Regions from separate parts of the Staphylococcus warneri genome, predicted to be linked through region 1. Evidence: riboswitches for the same ligand, from Rfam matches in the RefSeq annotation. Region 1 holds a riboswitch; the other holds the start of a gene.
The links. A riboswitch is a leader RNA that binds a small molecule or an ion and turns the genes downstream of it on or off. The one in region 1 is predicted to bind S-adenosylmethionine.
Positions count from the first base shown of each region.

Region 1 (5,659 bases):
CTGGTGGACAACCACAACGAAATATTCCTGAATTTGGTAAGGAAACACCACTTGGCCGTGCAGGACAACCTGTTGAATTATCAGGAACATATGTCCTATTAGCATCTGAAGAATCAAGTTATACAACTGGACAAGTCTTCGGTGTGACAGGCGGTATTCAAATTAACTAATGAATATAAGTTGGTCGATAAAGTGTTAATACTTTATCGACTATTTTTTTGTGACAAATTATATGATAACTATATCCAATTTTATTATGAATTTGGAATAAAAATATGTTTAATGTAAAATAAAAATATAAAATTATTAACCTTTTTGAAGAATGAAATTTAATTAAAAAATACCCTATATATTTAAGGGATTGGCATTTTATACGAGGACATGCAAATTAAATCTTATATCTAAAGGAGGTTATGACATGGTGAAAGATAGGTTTATAAGGGTTGCTCCGTTCATAATAGGTATAATCGCTATAGTTATATTTTCGTTATTTACTAAAAATCAATGGTTTTTAATCATTTTAATACTTTTATTTGCTTTAACCAATGCATTAAAAAATCTGTATTTTGTTAATAAAAATATTAAAAATAATATCATATGGATTAATCAAACAATCGACCGGTTATTAGGTATTATTGCGGGGTGTTTGTATTTAGGTTATGCCGGAATAGTGCTAATATCACAATCCCATGTATGGATTGGTTTCTTAATCCTAATGGTAACTATGGCGTTTGTTTTTTATATAGAAACTAAATTACAAATTGATGATGATACACAAAGGAAAAATCATCGAGATTATAAAGTGATCTCTCAACAACGTGAACGACAATTTAAAATACTGATGATTAGTATGACGATCATTTCTATTATTTTAATGATTGTATCACTTTATTTAAAATGGTGGATCGTCTTTGGTATAGCTATTGCAATGTTATTCGTAGTTGCTGTTGCATTAATTATTTATGAAAAATATTTTACGACGAAGTTATAATTTATGATTGACGTCATAGGAATTATCTTGTAACGTAAACGTTAAATATGAATCACTTATCAAGAGAAGTGGAGGGACTGGCCCTATGAAGCTTCGGCAACATTGAATCATGTGCCAATTCCAGTAACCTGTCTAGGTTTGAAGATAAGGGGATAATCGTTGTAGATGGACCTCTTTTCTTTATCATAAGGAAAAGAGGTATTTTTTGTAAGGAAGTAGGTCTAATGATGAAAGAAACTAAAAAGGGTAATGCTTGGGCGTTATTTCCGTTATTATTATTTATGTTGTTATTTTTAGGTGTAGGTATCATCTCGGGTGATTTCACGACGATGCCGTTAAATGTTGCGATAACGATTACAGTAATCGTTGCTTTGTTGATGAATCGCAAAGAAAAATTTGCCACTAAAGTTGAAGTGTTTACTAAAGGTGCAGGTCATTCAAATATTATTTTAATGATGCTTATCTTTATTTTAGCAGGCGCATTTTCTACGACTACAGAGAAAATGGGTGGCGTGACTTCTACTGTAAATTTGGGATTGTCTCTCATCCCTGAAAATTTAATTATAGTAGGTTTATTTATCATTTGTATGTTTGTTTCTATTTCAATGGGAACATCAGTAGGCACAGTAGCAGCTATTGCACCAGTAGGATTTGGCTTTGCGCAAGCAACAGATGTCTCTGCAGCATTAGCTATGGCTACAGTAGTTGGTGGCGCTATGTTTGGAGATAATCTTTCTATGATTTCTGATACTACGATAGCGGCTGTACGTACACAACATACGAAGATGAAAGATAAATTTAAAGTAAACTTTAGAATTGTTTTACCAGGTGCGATATTAACTATAGTTGTACTATTTTTCCTAACAAATGGTATTTCCATGGATCATTCTAAAAGTTATGATTTCCAATTAGTTAAAGTCATTCCATATCTATTGGTGTTGATTCTAGCGCTAGTTGGTGTCAATGTGATTATCGTTCTTATTGGTGGAACAGTTTTATCTGGAATCATTGGTCTTATTGATGGCTCATTTGGTTGGAAAGGATTACTAAGTGCTGTATCTAAAGGGATTATAGGTATGGAAGATATTGCGATGATTGCCCTATTAATTGGTGGTTTAGTAGGACTTATTCAACATAATGGCGGTATAGATTGGTTGTTAAATGTAGTTAGAGGGCGCGTGAAATCTAAACGTGGGGCTGAAATAGGTATTGCCAGTTTAGTTAGTGTAGCAGATATTGCAACAGCTAATAATACTATTTCAATCATTATGTCAGGACCATTAGCTAAAAATATAGCAGATGAATATGATGTTGATCCACGTAAATCAGCTAGTATTTTAGATATATTTGGTGGATGTTTCCAAGGCTTATTACCATATAGTCCTCAAGTTATTTCAGCTGCAGGAGTGGCTGGTATCTCACCATTCTTACTTGTACCTTATAGTATTTATCCAATCATGCTTGGAGTATGTGGGCTGATTGCTATTTTAATTGGGTATCCGAAATTAAAAAATAAAGCATAAATATGATTAAAAACTGAGACTTTTTAGTCTCGGTTTTTTAGTTGATAAATAGAATTATAAATATTGAAAATGTTTTAAGTCAGCGTTTTAATGGTAAACTAGACTAAATGTGTAGAAGCGCAATCTTTTTTAATGTATAAATGTTTGGAAGTTTGAACAAATACGTTAAAATAGTATTAAGAGTGAAAGTAGGTGACTGAAAGTGGCAAAGTATAATGTGGAAAATGAATATGTAGAAATTGATATTGAACGTTTATTAAAATATTCACCAGAAACAATTTATGAAGCTTGGACGAAAGAAGATATTCTTAAACAATGGTTTATGACGTCGAAACGTACGAATAAATCATTTGAAGCAGATGTCCAAGAAGGTGGTAAGTATCGTATCGTTGATAGTAGAAATGGCAAACAAAATATTATCGAAGGTACATACGAAGAATTAGTCATGGATGAATTTATTAAAATGACAATAGGTATGCCAGGCTTAAGTAACGATGAGGATATTATAGAAGTAGAATTCTTTGAACGTGAATCAGGTGGCACACAAATGTTCTTCTATTATCAATCATATATGGAACGCGAAAGAAGATTAACCAACCTTGAATACAAACAGAAAAAGAAAGAATATCATGATTCCACTGCACATGGATTTGAACTTATGTTTGATAAAATGAATGCAGTGTTAGAAGAAATTGAAGAACAAAAAAATAACTAATTCGTTTTAAACATAAGTTATATAAGCCAGTAAATGAACTTAAGAAAGCTCATTTACTGGCTTTTTATCTTTATAGGCTAATGCATCAATTGAGGTCGCCTTTCTCTTTGCGTTCATTATATTTTCTGAGCAGCGTTTCAAAGAAAATATGATAACTAATGAAACTTGAATAGTCAGTGCCATCATTTAAATAAAATGTATTACTAGATACATAAACATTATAATTTGCTTGTTGGGCTAACGAATTATCTTTCATCGTTGTGACAGAGATAAAATATTTTTGTCTCAATTGTAATAACTGAGTCACTTCTTTTAATTGATATGTTTCTCCAGATAGTGAAATGATAAAGAAAAGGTCTTGCGATACTGTTTTGTTTAAGACCATTTTTAATTCGTGGACATCATAAAGAATAATGATGTTTTTATGCATTGTTAATAATATTCTTTGTGCTTCTTCAGCCACATTGATTTGAGCTCGACCTGTTCCATATAAATATATCGTTCCAGCATCATTCATTTTATTAGTTAATAGTTCATAATCTATACGATCTAAATAATTAAATGTATTTTCAATTTCTTGTCTAAATGATTCGATAGAGTCAGAAGGCAATTGATTTTTCTTTTCACTTTCAAATTTTAAAAATGATTTGAAGTCACTATAACCATCAAATCCTAATTTTCGTGTAAAGCGATGTATAGTGGCATTTGATGCATGTGTATGTTGCGCCAAGTCTTGAATTTTCAAATTTTTACATAAATCAACATGGGTATTAACGAAATTTGCAATTTGTAAATCATTGTCATTGAGTTGATTAAAGTTCGCGTTCACACGTTCATCTAGAAACATGACGACACCTCATTTGTTAGTGTTGAAAAAATTTTCATCATAAGAAAACATAATCTGATTATACAAAATACTTTCAAAATGCGTCAATGACGTTGTAGTGATGTAAGCGTTTACTATATATTAGAAACAAGATAAGACATTGAAAGGAATGGTTTAATACTCATTTTCAATGTGAAATAGAACGAAATTGGGATGTGGAGGTAATTATAATGAATGCAATCAAACGTTTTGGTAGTGCAATGATTGTACCTGTCTTGATGTTTGCTTTCTTTGGGATTGTACTTGGGTTTGCAACATTATTTAAAAACCCAACAATTATGGGAGGTTTAGCAGACCAACATACATTTTGGTTTAAATTTTGGTCAGTAATAGAGTCAGGTGGTTGGGTCATATTCAACCATATGGAAATTGTATTTGTAGTAGGTTTACCATTATCTTTGGCTAAAAAAGCACCTGGACATGCTGCACTAGCTGCATTAATGGGCTATTTGATGTTTAATACATTTATTAATGCGATATTAACGCAATGGCCACATACATTTGGTGCCAATTTAGAAAAAGGCGTTGAAAATGTTACTGGTCTTAAAGCAATTGCCGGGATAGAAACATTAGATACTAATATTTTAGGCGGTATTATTATCTCAGGTATTATTACATGGATTCATAATCGTTATTATAGTAAACGTCTTCCAGAAATGTTAGGCGTATTCCAAGGATTAACATTTGTAGTGACGATTTCATTCTTTGTTATGTTACCTGTTGCAGCAATTACATGTGTCGTATGGCCTACAGTTCAACATGGTATAGCGTCAGTACAACACTTTATTATCGGATCAGGATATGTAGGCGTGTGGTTATATCATTTCTTAGAAAGAGTGTTGATCCCAACAGGTTTACATCACTTCATTTATGCACCGATTGAAGTTGGTCCAGTCGTTGTCAATCATGGTCTCAAAGCGGAATGGTTGCAACATTTAAACCAATTTGCAGAAAGTAGTAAACCGTTAAAAGAACAATTCCCATACGGCTTTATGTTACAAGGTAACGGAAAAGTATTCGGCTGTTTAGGTATTGCATTAGCTATGTATTCAACAACACCAAAAGAGAATCGTAAAAAAGTGGCTGCATTGTTAATACCAGCAACACTTACAGCGGTTGTTGCGGGTATTACTGAACCATTAGAATTTACATTCTTATTTATTGCACCATATTTATTCGTATTACATGCTTTACTGGCAGCTACAATGGATACAATTATGTATGGATTTGGATTAGTAGGTAACATGGGCGGTGGTGTTTTAGACTTCTTAGCTACAAACTGGATACCACTTGGCAAAGAACATTGGATGACATATGTGATTCAAGTGGTTATTGGTTTAATATTTGTAGGTATTTACTATGTATTATTTAGATTTTTAATATTGAAATTTGATATTCCACTACCAGGTCGTCGTAAAAATGAAGAAGAAGTTAAATTATTCTCTAAACAAGATTACAAAGAGAAAAAAGGCGAAGGCAAGACGGCGCAACCTCAGTCAACCGGAAATGAATATGATGATAAGGCAGCTTATTATTTAGAAGGA
Region 1 is NZ_LR134269.1:588,762-594,420, forward strand. Features, by position in the region: gene EL082_RS02685 (SDR family oxidoreductase) at 1-170, shown strand, start outside; gene EL082_RS02690 (hypothetical protein) at 419-991, shown strand; SAM riboswitch class I at 1,045-1,142, shown strand; gene EL082_RS02695 (Na+/H+ antiporter NhaC family protein) at 1,219-2,514, shown strand; gene EL082_RS02700 (SRPBCC family protein) at 2,717-3,229, shown strand; gene EL082_RS02705 (MurR/RpiR family transcriptional regulator) at 3,315-4,076, opposite strand; gene EL082_RS02710 (alpha-glucoside-specific PTS transporter subunit IIBC) at 4,286-5,659, shown strand, end outside.

Region 2 (5,659 bases), 1.1 Mb from region 1:
AGTTTAGAATAATAATCAATTAATGATGTATTGAATGAAATGAGGGATTGATATGCAAAAGGTAGATATAGCCGTAACGATTGCGCCTAAAGAAGCAACGATAACTGACTTGTTTAAAGACTTAGAGTTCTTTCAAGACAGTATTGATATTATTGAATTACGAATAGATCAATGGGCAGATATTACAGGAGTTAATCAGGTTGTCGATGAGTTAAATGAATTGCCTTTTGAATTTAAAGTATTAATCACATATAGATCTAACTCCCAAGGAGGTAAGGGTTATGTGAATGAAGTTGAATATCAAAGTGTAATTCAAAACCTCATTGATGAATCAAATTATGACATGTTAGACATTGAATGGGATGACCAAAAAGACAAAAATACTTATTTAACTCTTATAAATAAGGCACATCAAAAAGGCATTCAAGTGGTACTATCACATCATAATTTTAATGAAACACCATCATTAGAAGAATTAAAATTCACTTATTATAAAATGCACCAATTCGAAGCAGACTATTTAAAAGTGGCAGTTATGCCTAATGATGAAAAGGATGTATTACATCTATTGGAGGCAGTCAAAGACTCGGCTGATGCTTTAAATCAGCACATTGTTGGTATAGCAATGTCGGATATAGGCTTAGTTAGTCGTACGGCACAGGGCGTATTTGGTGGTACTGTATCTTATGGTTGCTTAAATGAACCGCATGCTCCAGGACAAATTCATGTAGAAGAATTGAAAAAACAAATAGATTTCTATAATAAGTAAGTCGACGATTTGAACATTACCTTAATATATTTTATAATTGATAAAGATTATCAATGAACGAAGAAGGAGCGATATGATTGGAACTACAAGATGCAATATCAAACAGAAGAAGCGTCAAGAAGTTTAAACACGATATGACTATCGATGATAATGCTTTATATGAGGCTATAGAAAAGGCTACCGATGCTCCTAACCATGGTATGAGAGAGCCGTGGAGAGTTGTACATGTTGCTAAAGATAGATTAGGAAACATGAGTGAAGATATCACACGCTTTGCTTTCCCCGATAGTCCGGAAAAGCGAGCTGATCATTATGATAAAGTGACAAAACTAGGCGGCATGTTGTTGTTGATTATGAAAGCAGATCCAAGACAACGTCAAAATAGAGAAAATTACTTTGCATTCGGTGCATTTGCCCAAAATTTAATGTTGTTACTTTATGAAGCAGGTATTGGTACTTGTTGGAAATCACCTGCATATATTTTTGAACCTAAAATCCGTAAAGCATTAAATATTGAAGATGATGAAATATTAGCAGGATTCTTATATCTTACTGATTTAGAAGAACCAATGACAAAAGCTAAACGTAAGAATAGAGACCTAATTTCAGAGTATTAAAAGTGATGATGTAGAGCAATATAATAAAATAAGGTCGAGACGTTAACTAAGTCATAAACCAATAAGTTGGTACTATGATACTTAATCAATGTCTCGACCATTTTTTGTATATTATTTATTGAATGTTTCGTCTAAGAATGATTCTACTTGTTCAGGAGATTTAGCATTTGCTGAGTGTAAATGAGCTAACTTTTCACCATTTTTAAATACTAAAATACTAGGAATACCCATAACATCATTTTCAGCAGTTACATCTTCCAATTCATCACGATTTACAGTATACCATTCATAATCCTTATATTTTTCAACGATAGGGTCTATCCACATATCCATTGCTTTACAATCAGGGCACCAACCTGCTTCGAATTTGACGATAACAGGTTGATCGTTTTGGACAGTGTCGTTAAATTGTTCAGTTGTTTTAATACTTTCCATTTATAAAAGCTCCTTTGAAAAAATTTAGTAAATTTATTATAACGGATGAAAATACTTAAATAAAAAAATAAGCTTAAAAAGTAGAGCGTTTTCTAAAATAACATGATATATTGGATTTAAGAGATAAAGGAGGCAAAGCGATGATTAAATTTTACCAATATGCAAATTGTACAACTTGCAAAAAAGCAGCAAAATTTTTAGATGAATACGGTGTGAGTTATGAACCAATTGATATTGTTCAACATACACCAACGAAAAATGAATTTAAAGAAATTGTTGATAAAACTGGTGTAGACACTAAAAAATTATTTAATACACACGGTGCCAAATATCGTGAATTAGATTTAAAAAATAAATTAGATGATTTATCAGACGAAGAACGTTTTGAATTACTTGCTTCAGATGGCATGTTAGTGAAAAGACCTTTAGCTATATTAGGTGATAAAATCACATTAGGTTTTAAAGAAGAAGAGTATAAAAATACTTGGTTATAATTGGATACCATTTCAAAATATAAAAAGTGAACTTTCATTTTAATAAAGTCATAAAAATACCAATTTACATCTTAAATCCGAATATTTAAAGGTTTAAAATTTTTAGATAATAGTTGATTGATAATTGTGGGTATGGCATCATTAAAATGTACTTAAAATTAGGAGGGGATTTATCGTGGCAGTACCAAACGAATTTAAATACTCTAAAGAACATGAATGGGTTAAAGTTGAAGGAAATGTAGCGACAATTGGTATTACTGAATATGCTCAAAACGAGTTAGGTGATATCGTATTCGTTGAATTACCTGAAACTGATGATGAATTAAACGAAGGCGACACTTTCGGTAGTGTTGAATCTGTAAAAACTGTATCTGAATTATATGCACCAATTACTGGTAAAGTAGTTGAAGTTAATGAAGAATTAGAAGATAGTCCTGAATTTGTAAACGAATCACCATACGAAAAAGCATGGATGGTTAAAGTAGAAATTAGTGACGAAAGCCAAATTGACGAATTATTATCAGCAGAACAATATTCAGAAATGATTGGCGAATAATATTTGCAAACTCCTCGATCTCGTATCAAGGAGTTTTTTTTTAGTGTTTCTTAAATCTTTAGATTTTAGAAACACTTATGCCATTGCGAAAGCAGAGGCGAACCGAAGGAAGAATTTTATAGGCATGCGTACATATAATCTGATGAACTTAGATTTAAAAAGACATTGATGCTATTTGTAAAAAAGATATTAACAGTGTAATGAAATGGTTAATTCATTTTAAGTTTTTGTAGTATATGTTTTATAAATAGCATCTTCGTGGAATTAAATAGTGATAGCTAATTTTCGATTTTTAAAGGGTGAATACTTATGACTATTGTGAATAAAGTAATCATTGTTGAAGGTAAATCTGATAAAAAACGAGTGCAGCAAGTCATTGCAGAACCAGTAAGTATTATTTGTACGCATGGTACTATGAGTATAGATAAGATAGATGATATGATAGAATCACTTTATGGTAAACAAGTTTTCGTCTTAGCTGATTCAGATGACGAAGGGGATCGAATTAGAAAATGGTTCAAACGGTATTTAAGTGAGTCTGAACATATTTTTGTAGATAAAACATTTTGCGAAGTGGCCAATTGTCCTAAAAATTATTTAGCGCATGTACTTACCAAACATGGATTTAATTGCAAAAAAGAGAAATCCCTTATACCTAATTTAAAAACTGAAAGGTTAGTTTTAGTGAATGAGTAAATCAATCGAAATAGACGATGTGACTGAAAACTTTGGTGAAGATAAACATCTCATTTTCGGATATACGCCTACATGCGGTACATGTAAAGTGTCTGAAAGAATGTTGGATATTGCAAATGAAATTTTGAAACTTCCGGTTAAGAAAATTGATATGAACTTTCATCCAAAGTTTAGTGAAACACATCAAATTATGTCAGTACCAGTATTAATGTTAATGAATAAGGATAAAGAAGTAAAAAGATTGTATGCGTTTAGGTCTGTTCCTTATTTGTTAGAAAATTTAAAATAATTATTGACGAATCTCTACCGTGATGGTAGGATTAAATAAAATTAAATCATGCAAACACTCTTATCGAGAGAGGTGGAGGGATGTGCCCTACGAAGCCCGGCAACCGTCTTATATAGAAATGGTGCCAATTCACATAAAGGTAAACTTTAGAAGATGAGAGAAAGATATTTTAAAATGCTTTCTCAAACAGTCTAAAGTTTTGAGGAAGCATTTTTTAATTTGTATTAGTTATAAACAAGGAGGCATTAACGTGATTGAGTTAAAACAAATCGTGAAACGATATCATACGAAAAATAAAGACGTACTCGCTGTAGATCACGTTGATTTAAACATTCAATCCGGTTCCATTTTTGGGGTGATTGGTTTTTCTGGAGCAGGTAAGAGTACCTTAATTAGAATGTTTAATAATTTAGAAGCACCCACTTCTGGAGAAGTTATTATTGATGGAGATAGCATAAGTCAATTATCGAAGTCAGATTTACGTAAGAAGCGCCAAAAAGTAAGTATGATTTTCCAACATTTTAATTTACTATGGTCGAGAACTGTACTTAAAAATATTACATTCCCACTAGAAATTGCAGGATTATCTAGAGGAGAAGCAAAACGTAAGGCAAATGAATTAATAGAACTTGTAGGCTTGAAGGGACGAGAAAATGCTTATCCATCTGAGTTGTCTGGTGGACAGAAACAAAGAGTTGGTATTGCCAGAGCATTAGCCAATGATCCGACAGTATTGCTTTGTGATGAAGCTACAAGTGCACTTGATCCTCAAACTACAGATGAAATTTTAGACTTATTATTAAAAATACGTGAGCAACAAAATTTAACAATCGTGTTAATCACACATGAAATGCAAGTGATTCGCCGAATTTGTGATGAAGTCGCAGTTATGGAAAACGGACGCGTGATAGAACAAGGTCAAGTTAGCCAAGTATTTGAAAATCCACAACACGAAGTAACGAGACGATTTGTAAAAGATGATTTAAATGAGGATTTTGAGGAATCATTAGATGCGTTAGAACCATTAGATAACAATGCTTACATAGTTAGATTGAATTTTAACGGTGAAAATACGACTCAACCAATTGTATCGTACATTACAAAAACGCATCAGATTGACGTTAATATTTTAGAAGCTGACATTAAAAATACAAGAAATGGTACATTAGGATTTTTAGTTATCCATATACCTTTTATAAGTTCTGAAAATTTCGAAGATTTCAAATCTAATCTTAATGAGAAACATGTGAATGTGGAGGTGTTAAGACATGGGTAAGTCAGTTGGAGAAATACTCCAAGAAATGATTACAATGCCGAACGTCCAATGGCCAGAAGTTTGGCAAGCCATTGTTGAAACACTTTATATGACTGTCGTATCAACAATATTTGCTTTTATATTTGGATTGATTTTAGGTGTTTTATTATTTTTATCGGCTAAGAGTCATTCAAAAGTGGCAAGAATATTTTATTCAATCGTTTCATTTATCGTGAACCTATTTAGAGCGATACCGTTCATCATTTTAATCTTGTTATTAATACCATTTACAAGTGTCGTTTTAGGCACAATAAGTGGTCCAACAGGTGCACTACCTGCATTAATCATAGGTGCAGCGCCATTCTATGCTAGATTAGTAGAAATTGCTTTCAAAGAGATAGATAAAGGGGTAATTGAGGCAGCGTGGTCTATGGGTGCTAATACTTGGACTGTAGTAAGAAAAGTATTACTACCTGAAGCAATGCCGGCGTTAGTATCAGGTTTAACAGTAACAGCAATTGCATTAGTGGGATCTACAGCAATTGCCG
Region 2 is NZ_LR134269.1:1,899,747-1,905,405, reverse strand. Features, by position in the region: gene aroD (type I 3-dehydroquinate dehydratase) at 53-769, shown strand; gene EL082_RS09290 (nitroreductase family protein) at 847-1,386, shown strand; gene EL082_RS09285 (thioredoxin family protein) at 1,498-1,821, opposite strand; gene EL082_RS09280 (arsenate reductase family protein) at 1,962-2,315, shown strand; gene gcvH (glycine cleavage system protein GcvH) at 2,491-2,871, shown strand; gene EL082_RS09270 (toprim domain-containing protein) at 3,181-3,567, shown strand; gene EL082_RS09265 (thioredoxin family protein) at 3,560-3,856, shown strand; SAM riboswitch class I at 3,914-4,016, shown strand; gene EL082_RS09260 (methionine ABC transporter ATP-binding protein) at 4,107-5,132, shown strand; gene EL082_RS09255 (methionine ABC transporter permease) at 5,125-5,659, shown strand, end outside.
Region 2: another riboswitch for S-adenosylmethionine. It lies ahead of EL082_RS09260 (methionine ABC transporter ATP-binding protein); the one in region 1 lies ahead of EL082_RS02695 (Na+/H+ antiporter NhaC family protein).